Regions from separate parts of the Pseudoalteromonas sp. T1lg22 genome, predicted to be linked through region 2. Evidence: riboswitches for the same ligand, from Rfam matches in the RefSeq annotation. Region 2 holds a riboswitch; the other holds the start of a gene.
The links. A riboswitch is a leader RNA that binds a small molecule or an ion and turns the genes downstream of it on or off. The one in region 2 is predicted to bind lysine.
Positions count from the first base shown of each region.

Region 1: another riboswitch for lysine. It lies ahead of lysC (lysine-sensitive aspartokinase 3); the one in region 2 lies ahead of dapA (4-hydroxy-tetrahydrodipicolinate synthase).

Region 1 covers NZ_PQBY01000008.1:90,517-102,642, reverse strand. The annotation lists gene C2M24_RS05425 (sodium-dependent transporter) at 1-1,164, opposite strand, end outside; gene C2M24_RS05420 (4'-phosphopantetheinyl transferase family protein) at 1,257-1,961, shown strand; gene lysC (lysine-sensitive aspartokinase 3) at 1,930-3,294, opposite strand; lysine riboswitch at 3,374-3,546, opposite strand; gene C2M24_RS16080 (ketopantoate reductase C-terminal domain-containing protein) at 3,836-4,357, opposite strand; gene C2M24_RS16075 (2-dehydropantoate 2-reductase N-terminal domain-containing protein) at 4,327-4,833, opposite strand; gene nhaD (sodium:proton antiporter NhaD) at 5,041-6,288, opposite strand; gene C2M24_RS05400 (hypothetical protein) at 6,618-7,898, shown strand; gene C2M24_RS05395 (condensin complex protein MksE) at 7,895-8,449, shown strand; gene C2M24_RS05390 (ATPase) at 8,450-11,239, shown strand; gene C2M24_RS05385 (DUF1428 domain-containing protein) at 11,300-11,653, opposite strand; gene C2M24_RS05380 (VOC family protein) at 11,919-12,126, shown strand, end outside.
Region 2 covers NZ_PQBY01000006.1:556,887-569,012, forward strand. The annotation lists partial or broken gene ilvD (dihydroxy-acid dehydratase) at 1-1,226, opposite strand, end outside; gene C2M24_RS04810 (branched-chain amino acid transaminase) at 1,312-2,235, opposite strand; gene ilvM (acetolactate synthase 2 small subunit) at 2,286-2,528, opposite strand; gene ilvG (acetolactate synthase 2 catalytic subunit) at 2,525-4,186, opposite strand; gene C2M24_RS04825 (TraB/GumN family protein) at 4,680-5,555, shown strand; lysine riboswitch at 5,687-5,877, shown strand; gene dapA (4-hydroxy-tetrahydrodipicolinate synthase) at 6,006-6,902, shown strand; gene C2M24_RS04835 (2,3,4,5-tetrahydropyridine-2,6-dicarboxylate N-succinyltransferase) at 6,910-7,650, shown strand; gene C2M24_RS04840 (PLP-dependent decarboxylase) at 7,650-8,855, shown strand; gene C2M24_RS04845 (succinylglutamate desuccinylase/aspartoacylase family protein) at 8,860-9,972, shown strand; gene C2M24_RS04850 (phospholipase A) at 10,387-11,427, shown strand; gene C2M24_RS04855 (bifunctional GNAT family N-acetyltransferase/hotdog fold thioesterase) at 11,505-12,126, opposite strand, start outside.

The DNA.
Region 1 (12,126 bases), on a different contig from region 2:
CAGTGGCAACTGGTACTGGGTAAAGACTTGGATCACCAAACCAAACAGCCAGTCAAAGTTCATAATGATGGTGCCTGACGCGATAGCTACCACTAAGGTCACCAAGGCAGTCGCGCGCTTGCGGTCCATATCATGATTTTCAACCAAAAAGGCCACCGGGATCTCGGTCGAAGAAATGGTTGAGGTTACAGACGCAATAGACATCAGCACGAAAAACGCTAAAGCTATCACTAGGCCCATGGCGCCCATGGCTTCAAACAGTTGCGGCAAGACCGCAAATATGAGCTGTCCTTCGCCGATCAGCTTACCGTTGGCAAAGACTTCAACGCCGTTATGGCTGGCCACAAAAATAGCTGGAACAATCAACAAACCGGCTAAAAATGCCACCGAGGTGTCGAGTGCGGCCACGCTTAAGGTTAATTTGCCAAGGTTAGCGCCGGGCTTAAGGTAGGAGCCGTAAATCATCATACAGCCCACACCTAGCGACAGGGAGAAAAACGCCTGTCCCATGGCGGCAATGATTAAGTCCGCATCCCAGACTTTATCAAAGTCGGGCTTAAGATAATGGGCAAAGCCTTCGGCCGCCCCATCAAGGGAGCCAATATAGAAGATCAGCCCCACCAAGAGCACCAGCAATAAGGGCATAAGGCGTCGCGACCAGGCCTCAATGCCGGACTTCACCCCTTGCAAAATAATGCTGGCGGTCAGCAGCAGCATCAAGGGTGTAAAGACCAGATTACGAGCCAGGGAGTCATTACTTAGAAATTCGGCGACCTTAGGCAGGTCCAGCATTTGCGCTATCGGTGCCAAGGCATGGGCCAGCATCCAACCGGCAACGATAGAATAGAAGCTCAGCATCACCACGGCGCCGCCAAGGCCAAGATAACCGGCTCCGGCACCTAGTTTTGGAGCCTTGGTATGCCAAGCACGTTTAAGCGCCTGCACCGGGTTGGCTTGCGCCGCATAGCCCAAATATAACTCGGTAAAGAGCGCCGGCAATGCCAGGGCAAAAATTACGATAAAGTAAACAAGTAAGAAGGCTCCGCCTCCGTGGTTTGCAGCTTGAGTTGGAAATCCCCATATATTTCCTAAACCCACTGCGGCGCCGGCAGCCGCCAGCACAAATCCTATGCGACTTTGAAAGCCGTCACGATTATTCGTCATTCTTATTGATATCTGTTATTGTTTTGCCGCTATTAAACCACACTTACCATTAACAAAGTAGTCGCCGCCAACCATATCGGACCATTCATCCCATGTTTAATGCAGCTTATCGCTTTCCCGCATTACCAAAGACCACGCCATCTGTGCCGATATCGGAAAAAGTCTTACTGAGCCTCAGTGCCGCCATTGAGCTCGATGAAGCCCATCTGCACCCAGGCGAACTCGAGGTGCTCAACAGGCGTAAACAACCCCAGGCCAAGCGCGAATACCTAAGTAGCCGCTATTTTATCAAGACCCTGGCACAGCGCCTGTTTCCTCAATACGCGCAGGCGCCACTGGCAAGTTGGCAGAGTGTTTTTAACGAACAGGAACGAGCCCTGCAGCTGTTTATCGACGGGCAGTTATTGGATATTAATGTGGTGATCAGTCACTCCCACGGCCATATTGCTGTTGCCATAACTCAGGGCCAGCAATCTTTATTGGGCGTGGATATCGAAAAGCGAGATGCAAACCGGCGCTTTGAAAAGCTGGCGGCGCATTTTTACCCTGAGGTGGAAGCCCGGGATATAGGCAATAACGTCGATACTTTTTTTCGAGTGTGGACGTTAAAAGAAGCCTATGCCAAGGCCGCTAAACAAAGTATCAGTACGCTGCTTAGCCAGCCTATACTACCCTTGCTTGAACGCTGCCCGGCACAGGTTTATTGTCAGCAATGGCGGCAATTTGATCTTAGTTTGATCACCGCCAAAACCGAGGTAGAAGTGATCAGGCTTGCTCCAGCAGCTGCTGGTGAATAGCCTGCACCACCTGATCCGATTGTCCTTGCTCTACCAAGAAGCACAGGTTGTGCTTTGAAGCGCCATGACAGATCAGGCGAATATCAAAGCCGCTCAGCACCCGCATTAGATTTAGCTCGCTTTGGCGCAGCTGAATCTCAGAGCCAATTAGGGCCACCAAGGCAAGATTGGTTTCCACGCTGACATGACAAAACTCACCTAAACGCTCCAGCGCTTCCTGATCAAGCTCGGGGCGACTGGCGTTCGGCGCATTATCCAGGGTAACAGCAACGCTGATCTCAGAAGTCGTGACCAGATCAACCGAAATTTTATATTCGCTGAGAATAGTAAACACCCGCGCCAAGAAACCACTGGCCAAGAGCATTTCCGGGCTTTTCAGCGTCAATAGCAGCTGGTTCTTGCGCTGAGTCACGGCCCGTACGCCGGCGATCAATTCACTACTGGGCACCTTCTCAATCCAGGTACCACCCCCTTGCGGGTCCTGGCTGGAGCCCACAAATACGCCAATACCGCTGCGCGCAGCCGGTAAAATAGTCGCCGGGTGTAATACCTTGGCGCCGAAGGTTGCCATTTCCGCGGCCTCGTCAAAGGTCAGATGGGCAATCGGCTTGGCCTTATTACACAAACGCGGATCTGTGCTGTATATACCTATTACATCGGTCCAAATATGAATATTACTGGCACCACAGGCCTCCGCCAACAGGGCCGCACTGTAGTCCGAGCCGCCACGGCCTAAGGTGGTGGTTTCACCGTATTCATCTGAGCCAATAAAGCCCTGAGTCACCACCACCTGCTCGCTAAGCAGTGGCACCAACTCAGCCTGAGCCCTAATTCGGGTTTGGGTGATATCCGGTTGCGCCTTACCAAACTGGCTGTCGGTTTTAAGTACCGAGCGCACGTCGAAGCGACTTGAGGCCACGCCTTTATCACGCAGCACCTGGGTAAATAAATACGAAGATAAACGCTCGCCGAAACTAAGCAACTCATCGCGCTGGACATTGGTTAGTGGCACGTTTTGCGTAGAGTGCGAGGCGCTGTGTTTAAAATCATTGAGGGTAGTATCGAAGCCATGGGCAAGATCCGCATCCAGACTCAGGCACTCAATAATATTGAGTTGGATGGCAATAACACCATCAATATGCGCTTGGCGCTCTTCATTGCTAAGCCCAGTTTGACACAAGGCCACCAGATGATTGGTAACCCCGGCGCTGGCACTAACAACCACGATGCGCACGTGTGAGTCGGCAGCAATAATATCGGCGCAACGGCTCATCGCTGCATGATCGGCTACTGAGGTGCCGCCGAATTTGGCGACGGTAAATTCCTGATTCATTTTCTCTCCGAGATGAAAAATAGCTTATTTTTCAAATACAATCAGGAGAACTTGGCAAGACTAAAAGAAAGGTATGTCCATTGCCAGAAGCCCTCCACCCAAACAGGTGACAGTTCCGAGGATTCAGCCTCAAGAACCGAAAGCCATTGTGACGAGCAATGTACTTCCTCGGCGATAGTCTCCCTCATAAACGGTCGTTGGCCTACGTCTGCCTCGCGTCTACTACCTAGCTATCGCACCTCTTCTGCTACAGATTTACGACATGAGCCGCAAACCCGAGCTAGGAATTTAACGTTTGGATGGCTGGATGTCAATCACCCTTAGGTCGAGCATGGGCACTTAATTTTTGCTTATACCAATTCTGTTAAGTATGTGATCAGAGATAGCGCTGGATAAATGATATGATCACAAGGCGGAATTTTTCTTATGTAGTTATTCTCGGCTTTGGCTCCTGCGCCGCTCTACCGCCTACATCCGTGTAGGCGTACATCGAAAAATTCCAACACAGTGAGCATGATATTTAGCCCGCTAGAATGATTAGCTATTTAAGTGAATTGGTATTCCTGGCCAGCAGCAAATCGCCAAGCTTAACAACACCGCCCCGCTCTAACTTTTCAATACAGGCAACAATGGCCGAATTTACGGGAGTGGCTACCCCGTGGCGCTGACCAAGTGCGACCACGGCGCCGTTGAGATAGGCGATTTCCGTTTTGCGTCCCGCCTGAATATCTTCCCACATGGACGAGCGCGCCTTGGGATCGATATCCAGCATGGCCGAAGCAAGGCGCCTAAATAACCAATTGGGTAAGCTCAACACTCGGGGCACTAAGGCAGGTTTAACCTTGGTAAATTGCGCCAGCTCAATGTTCATGGCCTTACATACCGCCAGCCATTCCTTCATGGCCGCCGCCAACACACGTCTTAGGGCTTTATTTTCCAGCTCCTGCTTGATTGGCATATCCGCCACCGCATTGAGGGCGTTATTGAGGTTTAACAGCAGCTTGCCGTAGATCACTGGCGTCATCTGCGCCTTTAATTCGCAGTTAAAGCCGTGCTCACGCAAAGTCTTGGGATATGCTCCATGCCTGGGGTTTTAGCAAATACAAATTCGCCCTCGGTGCCCTTATGAAAATGCGCGCCCTGTTGCAATACGTTAAACGGGGTAATGCCAAACACACAGGTGCGCTCCGCTAGCCTATCTTGAATTGCCTCAAAGCTACCTAGGCCATTTTGCATAAATACCAGCTCGGAAGACTTATGGGTTATAGCCAGCAGTTGGGGCAGTGCCTGGGGCAATTGATGGCACTTCAAAGTGACAAAAACCACATCAAACAGCTGCTCGCCAGGCTCTGTGATAAGCTCATCCGGCATCACAGTTTTATCCAGCCCCTGGTAGTCACTGATATGAATGCCGCCATTAGCAATAATGGCATCTTTAATCCGTGCCCGGCATATCAGGGATACATCAAGCTGTGCCGCGCTTAATAACGCGCCCAAATAGCACCCCGTTGAACCGGCACCAAAAACCGCAATACGCATACGTCACCTTTATTAATCTGGTCAATAAGTTACCTGATATGTTCATAGTGCTGTAAGTTTAAGTACGCGGCAATGCTAGGCACTGTTTTTATTGTACCAAGGTGTATTTATCAGCCCAAAAGCCTTCTTAAGCGCTCGGCAGAAACAAAAAGACCACCTGGGTTTAAGCCCAGATGGTCTTTAAAGAAAATGCGGATGCTGTCGCCGTTACACGAATGAACCCATGTAGAAAGCGCCGACATAACCCACAGAATAAGCTATCAAAAGATAGAAGCTATTACGCAGGTAGCTACCGAAGGTTAAATCGCGCACCTTGCTCATGGCGATAATACCCGCCGCCGAGCCTATTACTAACATGGAGCCACCAACACCGGTCGCATAGGTAAATGCCAGCCAGTTTTGCGTATCCATATGAATATCTGCTTTAAGCAGTGCCGCGGTTAAAGGTACGTTATCGACCGCTGCCGACAGTAGACCCATCAGGTAGTTGGCCTGACTTGGCGCTAACACCTCATACAGATGAGTAAACTGGGCCAGCACGCCCACTTCTTTTAGAGCGCCAACCAGTAACAATACACCCACGAAGAACAACAAGGTGTCGTACTCAATCTCACGGATATAGTCGATGATCTGCTTGTTTACGTCCTTTTTGCGCATCAAGAATTGCGCCGTTAGGAACATCAGCGATAGACCGAATAAAAACGTCAACAGGGGCGGAATTTGAAACAGCACACTCATGGTCAGGGTGCCGACGATTGTCGAAAGGAAAATAGCCGCTATGGTAATGTCGGTTTTTTCTATGGGTTTGCGCTCGCCTAGAGAAAAGGTCACCGTGCCGCGCATCTTCATAGATAACAAGGTCGCCAGCACCAGTACGCTAAAGGCTGCTGGAGCAATCAATAACAACAGATTGCCTATGGTCACCTTGTCGGCCAAGAAGATCATCAAGGTGGTTACGTCACCTGTGATCAGCGACACGCCGCCGGAGTTAACCGCAAAGATAATCAAGGTCGCGTATTTTACCAGCTTGCGGCCATCAAGTTTCAACGACATCACCACAGCCAGCGATACTAAGGTCGCGGTAATATTGTCGGAAATCGATGAGAATAAAAACGCAAAACCAGCAATAAGGAACATCAGCTTGCGCTCGCTAATCTTACTTGGCAGTACCCTTTGTACCAAATTTTGAATGAACCCTTTAGAGTTGAGATAGGCAACAAAGGTCATAGCCGCCATTAAAAACAGCCACAGGGTCGCTATTTCTAAAATGTTCTCATTAAGTTCATCTTTGATATGATCAAGGGAATGACCGTGAAGGGGCGAGATGAAGAGGATAATCCAGCACAAAGTGCCGAAAAAAAGCGTGGTTTTAGCCTTATTTACATGGATGACGTCTTCCACAACAATAAGCACAAACGCCACGGCAATGAGCGTCAAGATGAGCGCACTGACCATTTTGAGTATTATTCCTTGCGACAAGCGATTTAAAAAAGTACGGCTAAGTTTATTGGTGGTACAAATTACACCCAGATGTACAAATAACAAACTTAGCGATACCATGGGTTAATTGCAGACAATTACAGTCTGCAAGCGGCGCGAATTCTAACATTCATATGCCCAAGGAGCTATTACCAATTCGTTGTAAGTGACAATTTCTTTACATATTTTTTGTCAACCAAATACAACGCTTTTCGTAAAGATAATGTAACAGTGAAAAGCTATTTTCCCCTTTTGTACCTTTAGTTATAATCCCTGCCTATTGCCAAGCACAAAGAAACAACATAATGATAATAGCGAAACGCGTGCTCAATACGCTGACTGAGCTATGGCCGGTGCTTGAGACCCTGATGAAACGTTTCAAAATGGGCGACTTTAGCATCAAGGAAGTGCAAAGCATCATAAAGCAGCACTTTCCTCATTATTCCGGCGCTCAGATTTACAAAGAAACCAACCGCCTGCTTAGCCAAGACATTCTTGTTCCCTTAGCAAAATCATCGCAATTGGAAATCAACCGTGCGGTGAGTGATTTTGCCGCCTACTTATTGCAAGATGAAAGCTTGGGCGTGGCCGCTGAAATTCATGTTTTAGTGGACGACTTAGAGCGCTTAAGCGCTAAGCTCACCAAGGCGGTCGGTGATGATGATTACGGTGATATCAGTCGCTACACCCGGATTATGGATGAACGGGTACGTAAAATCGTCAAACTCTACCAGCACAATGAAAACGCCATTTACAATCTGGTTGAGCAAGCCAAGGCCAATGGTTCAAGCATGTCTCTGAGCAAGCGTTATAAGGCGGTGATTGAAGCCTTTGACGAATACATAGAACCCATGCTGGAAATGCTCGATATCAGCGGTGCCTTTCAAATTTGCTTCGACACCATTGAGCTGAGCCTTACCGAACACCTGTTGCACCTAAAACAAAGCGGCCGCGACGCCAATACCATTCGCATGTTGGAACAGCTGCGCACCCGCATCCTCGATATGCACCATATTGGCCGCGAAAGTCTGCGCCAAAGTGCCGACATGCTGATGCCACTGCGCGAAGAGTTAAGACAAAACACCCTAGTCACCCGCCAGGCCGCCAAGATACTGGGGCTTATTCGTAAGCGCGGTTTGGATAGCGTGATGAGCGCCCATCAGCCGTTTTTTGCCAGCGAGCCCATGCATCACCAACTCGGCAGTAATGCACAATTAGTGGCCTATATGGCCGGTTTAAGCGAATTTGAAGAGCATGACTTTGAAATGCCCGACGCCAGCGCTGCCGAGCCCTATCGCGCCCCAAATATTCCCAGCTTTAGAGATGTTCGCGCTCTGTTTATACCCGCCAAGGGCAACAGCAAAGCCCGTAAGCAGCAGCTTATTGATGTGCTCGATAGCCATTATCCTGAGCTGGAGTCCGACGAGCTGTTATACCTGTATCAAAAACTGATTAACGACCCCTCGCTGACCCTGAATCAAAGCGAACGGCTTGAAACTAAAACCATCGCCGGCAAGCGCTTTGCCTTGTATCCCTTTATCGATGCCAGTGATGCGACAACAACACAAAGTAGCGAAGAATTATGACCAACATAGACTTAACCCAGCTTACCCAGCTGCACTACATCAATAAGAAACTGGTCAGCGGCTATCATATCAGCGAGCAGGACAACCTTGCCTGGCAGGAGCTCGACCAACAACAAGAGCAATACGCCGCCCTCTTTAGTGCCCTAGGTCACACCCTGGTGCACGATGCCCGTGGTTTTTTCCATTTTGCCACAGATGAAGGCACCGCCAACATGGGTAAGATCTCCCGAGCCATTGCGCTCTTTATCTATACCCTGATTGAGCACTACGCCAACCAGGGCCAGGATCCCATGCGCGCCCTGTTCGACAAAGACGTCGACCTGGAGCTGTGTCAGGAGCTGGTGTTACACAACAAGGTGCTCTATGACCAGTTGGAGATCTTCTCCGGCACCGACTTACGCAAGGATGTGCTGATGCGCATGGTACGCCTGGGAATGGCCAAGGCCAAAGACAAGGAAAGCGTGTTTCGTTTACTCGCCCCCATTCACCGCTATCTCGATGCCCTGTTAGAAGTAAATGAAGACGCGCTTGAAAGCGCCGAGGAGCTATAAATGCAGCAATTACACGGTCTGAGTAAACTAGCCCTGTTAAATACCGCTGGCTATGCCAAATGCGTGATCCCGCTGGATAAAAGCAGCTCTATTTGCGCGCCAAACAACACGGGGAAAAGCTCGGTAATAAACGCCCTGCAGTTTCCCCTTATCAATGACTTGCGCCTGACCGAATGGGATGGCCATGATTTAGAAGAAACCCGCAAATTCTATTTTAATTCCGACCAGTCCTATATCTTGCTTGAGGCCGACCTGCCCCATGGCAAGGTGGTCATAGGTGTGGCGGGCCTTGGCAAAATAGCCGGCTTTGCCCATCAGTTCTTTTGTTATAACGGCGCGCTGAACCTCGATGACTTTACCGATAACAAGCGCATCGTCAAATACACCCGCTTGTTCAATCATCTTAAGGACAAGGGCTTTAGCCCCATCGAACTCAAGGCGCAGGAACTCAATGCCTTATTGATAGGCGGCGCAACGCCGTTCGATGGCGACATCAACCTGCGCATGATCCCGCTCAATAATGTCAGCGACGCCGCCACCTATAAAGAAATCTTCCGTCGCATGCTTAACCTGCACAAGCTCGGCGCCAGCGATGTAAAACGCTTTATGATGCGTGTGTTTGAGCGCCATATGTCCAACGCTAACGTCGACTTTTATGAGGTCTGGCAGCGGGCATTCGACAAGGTTAATCGCGCCCGTCGTGAGCTCAATGCCTTGGAAACCATGCAAGAGCCCATCGCCGCGCTGGAAAGTATGTTGGAGCACCAAAGTGCCCTTAAAGGCAAGCTAGGTGCCTATGCGCCAAAAATCGACTTGGCCCTGGCCGAGTTCGATACCTTTTATGAAGACCAGCACGCCACCTTGGCCGAGCAACTTGAAGAAATCTCTCAGGAGAAGGAAGAATTCGAGCAAAAGCAACGCCTCTACGTGCAACAATCACGGGATATCGAGCGCAAGCTCACCGAGCTTGCGGCTTGGTTTAACGATTTCGACGCCCTGCATACTGAGTTTGAGCTGACCAACAACGCCACCTTGCAAAGCGAGCTAAAAGCGCTTAAACAAGAGTATGAAGCCCTGTCCCACTCGCTTAAAAGCGCCGAGGGCCAGAGCCTGCATACCCTGGATTTTCGTATTAAAGAGACGCAAAAGCAGATCAAGAGCCTGAAACTTCAGCTGAAAAACCTGGAGTACAACCTCTTTACCCGTATGCGCGAGGACTTATCGCTCAAAGAAGTGGAAGAAATTTCGCGCATCCTCAATCCGGATCTGCTGTCTTTTGCCACCAGCAATGGCGGCGAGATCAATATTGACGATGAGGATGCGTTTGGCGCATTTTTATCCGAGCTAAGCCAGGCCGTGCGCGGCGGTGAGCTGGTGGTACCGGGCGCGACCATCTCCCTGAAGAAGCTGCCGGTAGTACAGATGCAAAGCGGCGCCGATAAGGCGCAACTAAGCGAGCAGCTGGCATCCCTTGAGCGCTCACTGAACGACCTTAAGGCCCAACGTGACGTTGCCGCCGATGTCGCCGGTAAACAGGCCGAGCGCGATGCTCTGTATGAGCAACTTATGGCCCAGGAAGCGGCGCTAAAACGCTTTGAGCAATACCAGGTGATGCAACGCTCCTGTGATGCCCAACAGGCCTTGCAGGAAAGCCTTAATGGTGAGCAGGAAGAAGTGGATGCCCATCTCAGTGAAGTGCAACAAAATGCCGCCGGCATTGCCGATCGCCGCGCCATTATTAACTCCAAAAAAGAGGCGTTGGAGCGTCAAAAAGCCCGCTTGCAGCAGGTTAAGAGCGAGCGCTTGGATCACACCCTGGACTTTATCAGCGGTAAGGTAACCCCCTACCTTATCGATATCACCTTTGATCTTGATGCCCTGGCCGACACCATTCACGGCTTTAACAAGGATTGTCAGGAGCTGCGCAACTTCGATATCAATGTGCGCAACACCTATTTGCATATCTACAACGCCGGGATCACCAAATTTGATAACGAAAGCGACGAGCTGAGCAAATACCAAAAGCTGATCAGCGCCTATCACAACCTGGACAACGAGCGCGAGGCGGTCAATCGCCAGGCTCGGGTGGCATTGACCGATGTGGCCGCCACCATTAAGGGGCTGCGCCAGGACTTAAACCGCTTAACATCGGAAATGCGCCTGTTTAATCAGGGGATCAGCGAGCACCAGATCTCAAACCTCAAAGGCTTTAAGATTGAGGTGGTGCCAAGAAAAATGCTGGTGCAAAGCATAGATACTATCCTTGCTACCTCAGATCTCTATGAGCAAGGGGATAGCCTGGATTTATTGGCGGAGCAGCATGTACACGAAAGTGAGGTGAATGAGGCCAAAGATCAATTGATTAAGCTCGCTTCCGACAAGGTGGGACTGACGCTGAGCGATCTTTTTGATATCCGCTTTGAGGTGGTTAACCGCGCTGGCGACACCGAGTATTTCGATAAAATCGACTCGGCCGGTTCAAACGGTACCCGTATTACCATCAAGCTGTTATGCGGCATGTTGTTTATTCGCCATCTGCTTTCGGATAAAGAGAAAAGCCAGTACCGAGTGCCCCTGTATATTGATGAGGCCGCCGATATCGACCCGCAAAACCAGCAGGCTATTATCGAAACCGCGTTAAGCTTTGGTTTTGTGCCCATCTTTGCCTCGGTTAAACCGCAGATCAGCTGTGACTATATAGTTCCTATTCGTACCTTGGGCGATGGCAAGCAAAACTGGGTAGATGAAAAAGACTGGATCCGCGTGGAAAACGAAGAGCTGGTTTCTTGATTTGATCACATAACAAAGGGGCGCCTGCCCCTTTGTTATTTTTAGCTCAATAGCATTCCATTACTCATCAAGCAAGGTATCAAAACCACCGTAAATCATCCGCTTACCATCAAACGGCATGGGGTTAAGCTGCTCCTGGCAACTGGGGTCCTGCATAAAGTCTGCCCAGCCCTGATCACGCACTTCTTTTGACGGCCAGTGGATCCAGGAAAACACCACGGTTTCATCGTCTTTGCATTGCACCGCCATGGGGAAAGACGTCAGTTTGCCATCGGGTACATCACTGCCCCAATTTTCCACCACACGATCGGCACCATACTTTTTAAAAAACATCGCAGCCTTTGCCGCATGTTCACGATACTCTTCGCGTTTTTCCGTAGGCACAGCACAGACAAAACCATCTACATAACTCATGTTTATTCTCCTTGGTGCAGCTCGCACCTTTACATTTTTATTAGGATTAACCTATAGCGGACAAAGCCGACTGTTTCTAGCGGCCTTTTCAAGCGACATCTCCAAGCGGACGCATAAATTTCTCCCTTCATAGTATGTATGATGCTCGGCAAAACGCCGGAAAAGTTTCCTCCCCGACCGTAAAACTGATAATTCTCTACAACAAATTCAACCCCTTGCATATACTCACTCTACGATTGTGCACTAAGCCACGAAGGAGAATTAAATGATTGCCTATACCATGATAGGAGTAAGCGATTTACCCATGGCGATAGATTTCTACAAGCCATTATTTGCGCAAATGGGCATGGAAATATGTTGGCAAGGCGATACCTGCGCCTCTTTTGGCATTGTCGATGATGAGTCGGTGCCACGCTTTTTTATCGGCTACCCATTCGATGGTGCTGCCGCCAGCGTCGGCAACGGCACCATGA
Region 2 (12,126 bases):
GATACAGCCCTGCTGGCATCCAGATCTAGCTCCTTCCAGCGATAATCCTGACTCATAGCCTTTGTAGTACGAATACCCGCCGGGCCGGCGCGATAGAAGGTTTGCGCCTGAGTATTTTCCGAGTCAGTAGCATCGAAACGGGCGATCACTTCGGCCAAATTCTTGCCAGCCACATGACCTACGGATAAGTCGAGCTTATCGGCCTTGGCCAGCTCATTGAGTATGGCCATGATGCCACCGGCACGGTGCACATCTTCAATATGGTATTGCTGGGTGGCCGGTGCCACCTTACAAAGGAATGGCGTGCTACGAGACAGTCTGTCTATGTCCGTCATATCAAAGTCAACGCCGGCTTCTTGCGCCGCGGCCAGCAGGTGCAACACGGTATTCGATGAACCGCCCATGGCGATATCCAGGGTCATGGCATTCATAAAGGCCGCCTGATTAGCGATATTGCGCGGCAGTACAGACGCATCATCATCACCATAAAAACGGTTACATAAATCGACGATACGCTGACCGGCCTCCACATAAAGCTGCATACGATCCTTGTGGGTTGCAAGCGTAGTGCCATTACCAGGCAGGGCCAGACCTAAGGCTTCGAGCAAGCAGTTCATGGAGTTGGCGGTAAACATGCCGGAGCAGGAACCACAGGTAGGGCAGGCGGAACGTTCAACCTGCTCCGAGTCTTCATCGCTAACCGTAGGATCGGCGCCCTTGACCATGGCATCCACCAAATCCAGCTTGATATCTATGTTGGCCAAACGGGTTTTCCCCGCTTCCATGGGGCCGCCGGAGACAAAGATCACCGGAATATTTAAACGCAGCGCCGCCAACATCATGCCCGGGGTGATCTTATCGCAGTTAGAGATACACACCATGGCATCGGCACAGTGGGCATTCACCATGTATTCCACCGAGTCGGCAATGAGGTCACGCGAGGGAAGCGAATAGAGCATGCCGCCATGGCCCATGGCGATGCCGTCGTCTATGGCTATGGTGTTAAACTCGCGAGGTACGCCGCCGGCGTCGCGAATGGTCTGCGCCATCAGATCGCTGAGCTGGTTAAGATGCACGTGCCCGGGCACAAATTGCGTGTAGGAGTTGACCACGGCGATTATTGGTTTTTTAAAATCGCTGTCGGTCATCCCGGTTGCTCGCCACAGGGCACGGGCGCCCGCTCTTTTACGTCCTTCGGTTGTTGTTGCACTGCGTAATTTAGCCATGGTTACCTCGATATTTTTTGCGATTCACTGAATCGGCTTTCCTCATTCCCAAAAATTCGGCAACGCCCATGCGCTGCCCTCATTATTAGTCGTTTACGTATTCCAACCAGCCGCGAGGGTCTGGGCTTTGTCCTTTAACCAAAGCAAAATATGCTGCTTGCAGCTCTTCGGTGATAGGGCCTCGCGCACCTTGACCAACGGGGATCTGATCCACGCTGCGCACCGGAACGATTTCTGCCGCTGTGCCTGTCATAAAAAACTCATCGGCCAGATATAAGGCTTCACGAGCAATTGCCTCTTCGCGTACCTCAAAACCACGCTCTTTAGCCAGCGTCATTATGGTGTCGCGCGTCAGGCCAGGCAGGATACAGGCTGTGGTCGGCGGGGTATAAAGCACACCCTTTTTGATCACGAAGAGGTTTTCACCAGCACCTTCACTCAGCAAGCCATTGGTGTCCAAGGCGATGCCTTCAACATAACCGTTACGCTTGGCTTCACCCGAGATAAGCTGTGATGACAAGTAGTTACCACCTGCTTTAGCGGCGGTTGGCATGGTATTCGGAGCCAGACGGTTCCAAGAAGAAATACACACATCCACGCCCTGCGCCAATGAGTCTTCGCCCAGATAGGCACCCCATTGCATCGCCGCAACTGTGACATCGGCAACACGGGATTTAGGGTTGATCCCCAGGCCCACATGACCCAAAAATGCAAACGGACGCAAGTAAGCATCGCTAAAGCCATTTTGCTTTACCGCATCCTTACAGGCCTGGGTGAGTTGCTCTAAGGTAAAGGGAATTTCCATACGGTATATCTTGGCCGAATCATAAAGACGCTTAAGGTGATCGGTTAAACGGAAAATTGCCGGACCGTTTGGCGTGTCATAGGCGCGAACACCTTCAAATACCGAGCTGCCATAGTGCAGCGCATGGCTTAATACGTGCGTCGTTGCTTGCTGATAGGGGATCATTTCGCCGTTATGCCAAATCAGTTCAGAGCTTTGTGTCATGTTTTGTACCTTCTTTAAAATTCAATTCTCGCGTTGCCATTGGACGCGGACTAACTTGCTTGTTGCTGTAGCTGCGCCGTGGTGACACTGTGCACATCTACTAATTTATTGAGCTGCTGTGTTAAAAGATAGATAGGTTTATCGCTATCTACCGTGATATTGACCGCAAATTGATCTTGGTCACAGGCCAATTCCAGGGCGGTCAGTTTAAAACCACGGTGACGAGCCACTCGCAGGAAACGCTCCACGGCCACGGTTTGATTCGCTAAGTTTAGGGTTAAACGGTGTTTCATGGTTTTTTCTCGCTATTGGCTTGGGTCATCATTTGGTCATTGGCGGCACCCGGTGGAACCAGGGGCCAAACATTGTCTTTATCGTCTATGCATACATGCAGTAAATACGGGCCCTTACTGCTGAGCATGGCATCTAACGCTTCATCTACCTGCTCCTGATGGGTGATGCACTGTCCATCGATACCGAATACTCGCGCCAAAGCGACAAAATCCGGGTTATCCGAAAGATTAGTTTCACTGTAGCGCTCGGCGAAAAATAACTGCTGCCACTGGCGTACCATGCCAAGACGCTGGTTATCTATCACCACAATTTTCACATCCAAATTATTGCGGCGTATGGTGGCCAGCTCTTGGATATTCATCATGATTGAGCCATCGCCGGATACCGTCAGCACCATATCGTTCGGGCGCGCTATTTTGGCGCCTATGGCCGCCGGCAGGCCAAAGCCCATGGTGCCAGCACCGCCACTGCTTAAGTGATTGCTGGGGTGAGAGAACTGCATATGCTGGGCCACCCACATCTGATGCTGACCCACATCACAACAAACCACCGCATCGGCACTTAAGCGCTGTGACAGTTTGTTCAACAAGGCTGGGGCGTAAACCGTTTCGCCAGGATAGTCATAGCGCCATGCATGCTGCTGTGCCAAGGCGGTGATATGCGCGCACCAATTCGGCTCGGTGACAAAACAGTGCAGCTGCGGCAAAGAGGCTTTTAAATCAGCCACCAAAGAGGCGGCGGCAGGCTTGCGTTTACCCACCTCGGCGGCATCTATATCCAGGTGAACAACCTGGGCATTGGGGGCAAATTTAGTCAGGTTACCGGTCACCCGGTCGTCGAAGCGTGCGCCGATACACAACAATAGATCGCATTGCTGCACCGCCAGGTTGGCTGCTTCACCGCCGTGCATGCCTAGCATGCCAAGGTTCAGTTCATAGTCTGGTGTCACACTGCCCAGGGCTTTTAGCGTTTGTACCGCCGGCATCTGGGTTTTATACAAAAACTGCATCAGTTGGGCTTGCGCATCCGCGGCCTGAACGCCGCCACCGATATACGCGACCGGGCGCTGGCATTCGCTGAGTAGCTGATTGGCCTTGTTCACCTGTTCCTGACACGGCTGCTGTCGCGCCTCGCTATCGGCCAGCCAGGGCTGATATCGAGCTTCACCCATTTGGATATCTTTGGGGATATCCACCAGCACAGGGCCGGGACGACCGCTTTGAGCAAGATGAATGGCCTGTTGCAGTATGGGCGCCAAATCTTCGCTGCGCTCAACCATAAAGCTGTGCTTGGTGCAGGACAGCGACATGCCCAAAACGTCCACCTCTTGGAAGGCATCGGAGCCGATGGCGGCGGTGGGAACCTGACCTGTGATCGCCAACAGAGGCACAGAGTCCATCATGGCGTCGGCTAAAGCGGTGATCAAATTGGTTGCGCCCGGGCCACTAGTGGCCATACAAACTCCCAACTTGCCACTGCTACGGGCGTAGCCTACTGCGGCAAAACCGGCACCTTGCTCGTGACGAGTAAGATAGTGAGTTACCTGAGATTCATACAAGGCGTCATAAATGGGCATGATGGCTCCGCCTGGGTAACCAAATACCTCATTTATTCCTTCCCTTGCCAATATCTCTACTACTAATTCTGCGCCGGTCATTGTTCCTCATTCCTCAATGTGTTGGCCCTGAAACGAAAAAGCCCCCCGAACTTTTCAGTGCGGGGGGCCTTAAGCGTGTTAATTTTTTAACGCACTACGAAGCCCCCGCGGTAATAATAATCACCACGGTGTTAATCACTAGGACTAGGCTTGATAGCAGGTTAAGCATAAATTAATTCGTTCTAAGTCTAATTAAAAAATCTAATGGACGGCTGGGCCGTCGCTCTTTTTCTATTAGTACCGCGAGCACCCGCGCAAGTCAACTACAAAAACAATGCAAAATTCCAAGAAAAGAAGGAGTGAGAAGCATAAAAAATCCCTTAAACAACCTAAAATTTAAACCTATTAACCTCACAGCCCTCAACTGCATATAACTTACCTTCACTTACCGATAGCACTAGCTGATTAATTTCTAGCAATTATTTTTCGGTCAATGGGTTTTATGAGTTAACTCGGGTACACTCAGAGGCGACTCTAGTTTAAGGATGACACGATGAAAAAATTAACTGCATTTTGGCTCTTTTGCCTGTTTATTATTTTTACCCAGCCCGCTTTCGCCGAACTGACACCGGCTTTGTGGCAGGTGGAAAAGCAGGGAAAAACCTCGTACTTATTCGGCACAGTACATGTTGGCGACACCAGCATGAAGGGCCTGCCACAAAAGATAGAAAAAGCCATAAGCAACAGCGATGCTGTGGTGGTGGAAGTTGATTTAACTGCCCTGTCTGCGGTGCAAATTCAACAGCGCTCCATGCCGTTTTTAATGCTGCAAAATGGCCGTACTCTGGACTCGGAGCTAAGCCCGCAAAGCTACCAGAAGCTGGACCAATACTTTGGCGAAAAAAATATTAATATCAAGATGTTTTCCTCGTTAAAACCCTGGGCCGTGCTACTGACAATGATGCAGATTGAGCTGCAAAATGCCGGTTATTCAGACGAATTCGGCATAGATAAGCAAGTACTGGCCAGCGCCAAACAAAAAAACAAGGCCATTATCGAGCTGGAATCTCTCGAACAACAACTGGAAATGTTTACCGTACTAGAAGAGCATTCGGACCTCATGGTTGCCGATACCTTCCGCCAGCTCAATCAATTTGATGAGAGTTTTTTACGTCTGATCAATGGCTGGAAAAAGGGCGAAACATCCGTGCTCACCGAGGCCTATGAACAGTCCTTTGACGACTCCGAATATGGCCAGCTTAATGAACATGTACTCTTAATTGAGCGCAACCATAAGTGGATAAAACAATTGGAAAAAACACTGCATAAGCAATCATTATTTATCGCCGTTGGCGCCCTGCATCTGGGTGAAGAAAACGGCTTAATCAAGCTGCTACAGGCACAAGGTTTTAAGGTCTCACGCATCTAATTTCAAACCCATGCGCGCCAAACAACATGGGGAGGCGTGAAAATTTGTGTCGCCATGGGCGTTGACAGCGTGGCATGGAAAGTGTTTGAATAAAAAAGCACCCTATTGATTCGGCCATTTAGATGGCCGCAAGGGCTAGAAGAGGTGCGTCATCCAGGTAGTTATGATGAGGAGAGCAAACTCCAACGACTCATAATGAGGGGGATGTACGCCGAGAGGTGAGGTAAATTGCTTAATACTCCCTCGGGCGCTTGGGTTGAATCCCAGCGACTGTCACCAATAGCACACATTGCTATATATTTGGTGGAGAGCTTCTGGTCTTAACATAACAGGCCGGCAGGCTTTGTTACGTCTAAGCCCATTCGCTCTTCGAATTTAACCTGTTCGAGTCGGCGAATGCGGAAACCACTTCCCTTTGTTGCTCTCGAACTCGCACTAAGTTCGGATGAGATGACAACTACTCAATCGTTATCACACACTGTGCTGTGGACAGCACTGATCACCCCGCTGCTTGAAGATGGCGGTATAGACTTTGACGCCCTAAGCGCGCTGGCACAAGAGCAAGCGGCAGCCGGTAATGGCGTGTTGATCCTGGGCTCCACAGGCGAAGCCCTTGCCCTAGATCTGGCCGAGCAACAAGCCGTGGTGCAACACATTTGCGCCCTGGAACTGAACACCCCGATTATGGTCGGTGTAGGTGGCTACAACCTTGAAGCACAGCGCCAATGGCTGACCTTTTGCAATGACTACCCGATAGACGCCTATTTGCTTGGCGCCCCCTTGTATGCCAAACCAGGTCCAGTAGGACAAGAGCTATGGTTTCGCGCTCTGCTTGATGCCAGCAAACACCCCTGCATGCTTTACAACGTCCCCGGCCGCGCCGCGGTCAGCCTGGACCCGCAGGTACTCGGCAAGTTGCAAGATCACCCGCGCTGCTGGGCATTGAAAGAAGCCAGCGGCAGCATCGACTGCTTTGAGCAATATCGTCTTGCGGCACCGCAACTGGCTATTTTCAGCGGCGACGATGCACTGATCCCCTATTACGCTCAGGCCGGCGCCGCCGGTTTGGTCTCGGTTGCTGCCAACGTGTGGCCGCAAGCAACGCACCGTTTTGTGCAGTTAAGCTTGCAAGGGCAAAGCCACAATGCCTTTTTGCATTGGCGCGAGGCGGTGGCGGCGCTCTTTCATGTTAGCAACCCGATTCCGACAAAGTACTTGTTACACGCCCTTGGGCGCATCAATACGCCAACTCTGCGCGCCCCGTTAACTCATGCGGAGCTAAGCGATTTACGACCACTTTTACGCGTACACGACAGCATCACATCTTGGCATTCAACACAGGTTTAATATTTTCATGAGCTGGTTAGAACTTCTTAATAATTTAGAAACGGGCGCCGTTCGCGCCGCATCACAAGACGAAAATGGTCAATGGCAGGCCAATATCGAGGTTAAGCAAGGCATTCTTGAAGCCTTTAAAAACGGCACCAATACCGAATTCCCTGGCGGTTTTGTCGATAAAGACAACCTGGCACCGCGCGGTTTTAGCGCCGAAGACAATGTTCGCATGGTACCGGGCGGTACCTCGGTGCGTCGCGGCGCCTATGTGGCCCCTGGCACCATCATAATGCCACCGGCCTATGTCAATATTGGCGCCTTTGTCGATGAAGGCACCATGGTCGACAGCCATGCGCTTGTGGGCTCTTGTGCTCAGGTGGGTAAAAATGTGCACCTTAGCGCCGCGGTGCAACTCGGTGGCGTATTAGAGCCTATCGGTGCCAGCCCTGTGGTGATCGAAGACGACGCCTTTATTGGCGCCGGCTGCGTTATCGTTGAAGGCGTAGTAGTGAAAAAAGGCGCAGTACTGGCGCCAGGTGTGCGCCTAAGTGCCACCATTCCGGTGTACGACTGTGTCAATGAGCGTCAGCTCAACAAGGGGGAACCCATCCCGGAAAACGCCATAGTGATCCCGGGCTCACGTCCAAGCTCAAGCGCCTGGGGGCGTGAACAAGGCCTGTCGATGAGTTGTGCCCTAATCGTGAAATACCGCGATGAGCAAAGCGATGCATCACTCGCGCTGGAAGAGGTATTACGCTAATGCTTCCTGTCGGTACCGAGCTGCAAACGCACCTCGAGTGCATCGCCCAAGAGCAGATGGAGCCATGCTTTGTCTACGATCTTGACGCCTTACGCCAGCACTTGGATAAGCTGATGGCCCAAGACGTGGTCAAGCTCTGGTATGCGGTTAAAGCCAACCCTTTATCGCGCATCATACGCACCCTGGCCGAGGCGGGCTTTCAGTTTGACGTGGCCAGCAGTGGCGAATTGCATCAGGTACTGGCACAACAAATTAACCCGGAGCAGGTGTTGAATACCGGCCCGGCGAAATCAAAGCGACAAATCGATGAATTTATCGCCCTTGGCGTGCGCACCTTTGTGGCCGAAAGCCTTAATCAGGTGCGCTGGCTAAACCAAGCGGCGCAGACTCATAAGGTACAGCTTAAACTGCTACTGCGGGTGCAATTGCGCTGGCCCACGGGTGAAAAAAACCCCTTGGGCGGTGATACCCTCACCCCTTTTGGTCTCGACCCGCAACAGTGGCATGGCCTTTACCTGGCGGACTATCCGGCACTGACCTGTATCGGCGTGCATATTTTCCAATGGGGCAATATGCTTAGCGCCGACAAGCTATTACATCTATGGCAACAGATGCTGCCGCCACTTCAGGCCCTAAGTGAGCAGCTTGGCTTTGCCATGCAGGTGCTGGACTTAGGCGGTGGTCTGGGCGTGCCCTATGACGACGAAAGTGAGCCCCTGGCCTGGCAGGATGTACTGACGGCGCTTGAGCAAATCAAGCGCGAAAGCGGCGTGCAGGAACTATGGATGGAGCTAGGTCGTTATGCGGTGGCCGAATGTGGCTATTACCTCAATCCCGTAGTCGAGCAAAAGGAGAACTATGGCGAGCAGCAGTTAATTGTCAGCGGTGGCATCAATCATATACTGCGCCCTGCTGTGGCAGGCCAGGCTTTCCCTTGCGCCCTATTGCGAACAAGTACAGCGCCGACCCGGGCCTTCAATATTCACGGTCCCTTATGTACGGCATTGGATTCTTTGGGCACGCACATGCTCCCCGAAGATATTAACGAGCAAGACTGGCTGGTGTTTTTTCAGGCTGGTGCTTATGGCTTTACCGAGAGTATGCCGTTTTTCCTCTGCCACCCGCTGGCGGCCGAGTATGTAATAGCCGACGGCAATTTACACCTATTGCGCGAAAGCGCTGCGCCCAGTAGTTATTTGAGATAGTCGCATGAACAAAATTGAGCAACAAAATATTCAGGTTGGTGAAATCGCCAATGGTTTACCCCTGACCATTCCCGTGTACCGCCTAAAAGGCGATGGCAGTGGCAAGAGCGTCTATATTCAGGCCAATATGCATGGCGCCGAGGTACAGGGAAATGCGGTTATTTATCAGCTGCTTGAGCAACTTAAAAACTTAGGGTTACGGGGCGATATCACCCTGGTGCCTTATGCCAACCCCATCGGCTGTAACCAAAAGTCGGGCGAATTTACCCTAGGTCGTTTCGACCCCATTACCGGCGTAAACTGGAACCGCTTATATCATTACAATCCCGAGCTGGTAAGGCGTTTTGCCGAGCAAAGCGACGGCCTGTCCGATCAAGAATTGCGGGACGCCTTTAAAGCGGCCTTGGTTGAGGAAGCGGAGCAGCGTTTAAACGGCCCACAGCATGCCTTAACTACCGGTAAGCGTATTGCCCTGAATCTACAACGCCTAGCGCATCAGGCGGATATAGTACTCGACCTGCACACAGGTCCTATTTCCGCCAAGCACCTGTATTGCCCCGAGTATGCCCGTGCCAGCGCCCGTTATTTTAATATTGAGCACGTGCTCTTGATCCCCAATGAATTCGACGGCGCCATGGATGAAGCGGCATTTTGCCCCTGGTGGCAGCTGCAAACCCAGCTAAAACGTCAGGGCCGCGACTTCGAAGTACCAGTAGAAGCCTACACGGTGGAGCTGGGCTCACAGGAGCGCATTGATTTGACCGAAGCCTTGGACGATGCACAAAGCATACTAAGCTATTTGAATTATCAGGGCGTGTTTGTGGATGCGGCCTATCAGCCTAAAACCATGCAGCGCCACGCCTGTTATCTGAAAGACTATGTGGCCTATTATGCGCCCATGGGCGGGATGATCGAATATCTGGCAGGATTGGGCGAGCACCTGAAGGCGGGTGATGCCTTTGCCCGCATTCTTCGAATGGAGCGCTATTTAAGTGAAGAGCCGCTGCATACCCTGCGTTTCGACCAGGATGCCATCGCTATTTTGCACTTTGCCTCGGCCAGTGTGAATCAGGGCACCGAACTCTACAAATTCTTTACTAATACCTTCGAGTTATAGGGTCTGTTGACCTTTTCTGTTTGTTTCTGCAGCAGTTTGTAGTGTATTTATACAAGGCGGCACATGTGTGGTGTAGTTATTCTACATGAACATGTAACAACACAGTAGAAATGCGCTACAAGCGCTGCCCTGCGGGTTCATCTAAACGCATCCTGCTCTGTGTTACTCGCTATGAACATAGAATGCTATGCATCATAACGAGCGTCGTGATCAGAATGCGTTTAGATTGAACATAAAGTAAACCGCAAAGATAAACAGACCCTACCAATTGCGTGAGAGTCAGTGAGAGGTACTCACTGCTAATGGGCGGCCTAGCCGCCCATTTTTTCAGCCTAAATTCACGCAAGTGCTGCGAAAGTATCGCACTAACAGTATAATTCCTTGTACCTTATACAATTAAATAACAGGTAAGTTATGGATTGGCGCTATCTTATTGCCGGTTTAGCCACGAGCACACAGCTCTGGGCCGCTCAACCGGAAGCTGAAGAAAAAAGTTACCAGCAAGAAGAACTCAATATCGTTAAGCAATGTATTCTCAATGAAGCCATTGCCGGGGATGGCGAGCAAACTCTCGCCCAGTTGCGAGAAAAATGCACTGCACTTGAGGTAAGCAAACAACTCAGCGCCATAGATAAACGCAAGGCTCGCGAGCAGGTGACGGAAAAAAACCGTAACGTGATAACCCCGCACAATCGTAACTATATTTTGCCCGTCACCTATATCAAGCATCCCAACGAGGAGCCCTTTGGTGCTGATCTTGAAAACCTCTCCACAAATGACGAGGGCGAAAACCTAGATAACGTCGAAATTAAATACCAGCTTTCGCTTAAAGTTCCAGTTTTCGACGATTTTAGCGACAAGGATCAAGCCGTTTATTTCGCCGTCACCCTGCAATCGTACTGGCAGTTTTATAACGACGATATTTCCTCGCCGTTTCGCGAGACCAACTATGAGCCGGAAATCTTCTGGATTAACTACCTGGATGAAGAAAACGTCTGGTGGGGCGATGAGCTTGCCGTAGCTTTGGGGATTTCACACCAGTCTAACGGCCGCAGCCAGCCTTACTCGCGCTCCTGGAACCGCGTCTATGCCAACTTTATCTGGGAACAAAACGGCTATGTATTTAGCTTCAAGCCCTGGTACCGCCTTCCCGAAGACGAAAAAGACGATCCGATGGAAGCCAAGGGCGATGATAACCCGGATATTCACAAGTACATGGGTTACTTTGAGTTTCGCGGAGTGCGCCGCTTTGAAGACCACGAGGTCAGCTTTATGCTGCGCAATAACCTAAACTCGGACAACCGTGGTGCCTTACAGCTTGATTGGTCCTTCCCGCTTTGGGGCCGCCTGCGTGGCTATGCCCAATACTTCAACGGTTATGGCGAGAGTATGATCGACTATAACGCCGATATCGAACGCTTTGGCGTGGGTATCCTGTTGACTGACTTGCTGTAAAAAGCAGCCATTATCATTAAAAAAGCCAGCATTATGCTGGCTTTTTTGTCGATATTATCGAGTTAACGAGGTAAAGGCTATTTCGCTATAACAACAAAGCGCCCTTCAAACTCGCCAACCAGGGTGTCGCCATCATAAATCTTCACCGGTACCTTATAACTGGCTTTACCATCACTTTCCAGCTGCTCAAAGCAACCTTCACATACCTGTTGATCTACATGCGCTCTGGGCTGTGACTTAATTGGCTTGAGGTATTTAATATTGGCATCGGCTAAAACAATGTCGCCCTCTTTACCTGCCTCTCTCAAGGCAAGATAAGTGCCCCCCCATCCAGCCAGGGTTGCCATGGAATACACAGAACCGGCAAACATGGTGTTGTGCACATTGATATTGGCATCCAGATCGGCCACCACACTGAACTGCCAATCCGTGTAGGATTCCACCTTAATGCCCATCTTATCGCTGATGGGGATGGATTCACGCCAGGTATTTTGCAGCACCTGAGTCCAGTCCGGATGACGGAACCAACCGGGCTCGCTAGGGCGTTGCTTAACCATGCGCCAATGCTGCACATCGCCATAAGCCAGATGCGCTTTTTCTTTTAATTCATAGCCATGACGCTTATAGAATTCAAGTGCTCGCTCGCGGGCAAAGAGCACCAACTCATCGGCATTTTGCGTCCAGGCAATCTTCTCTAAT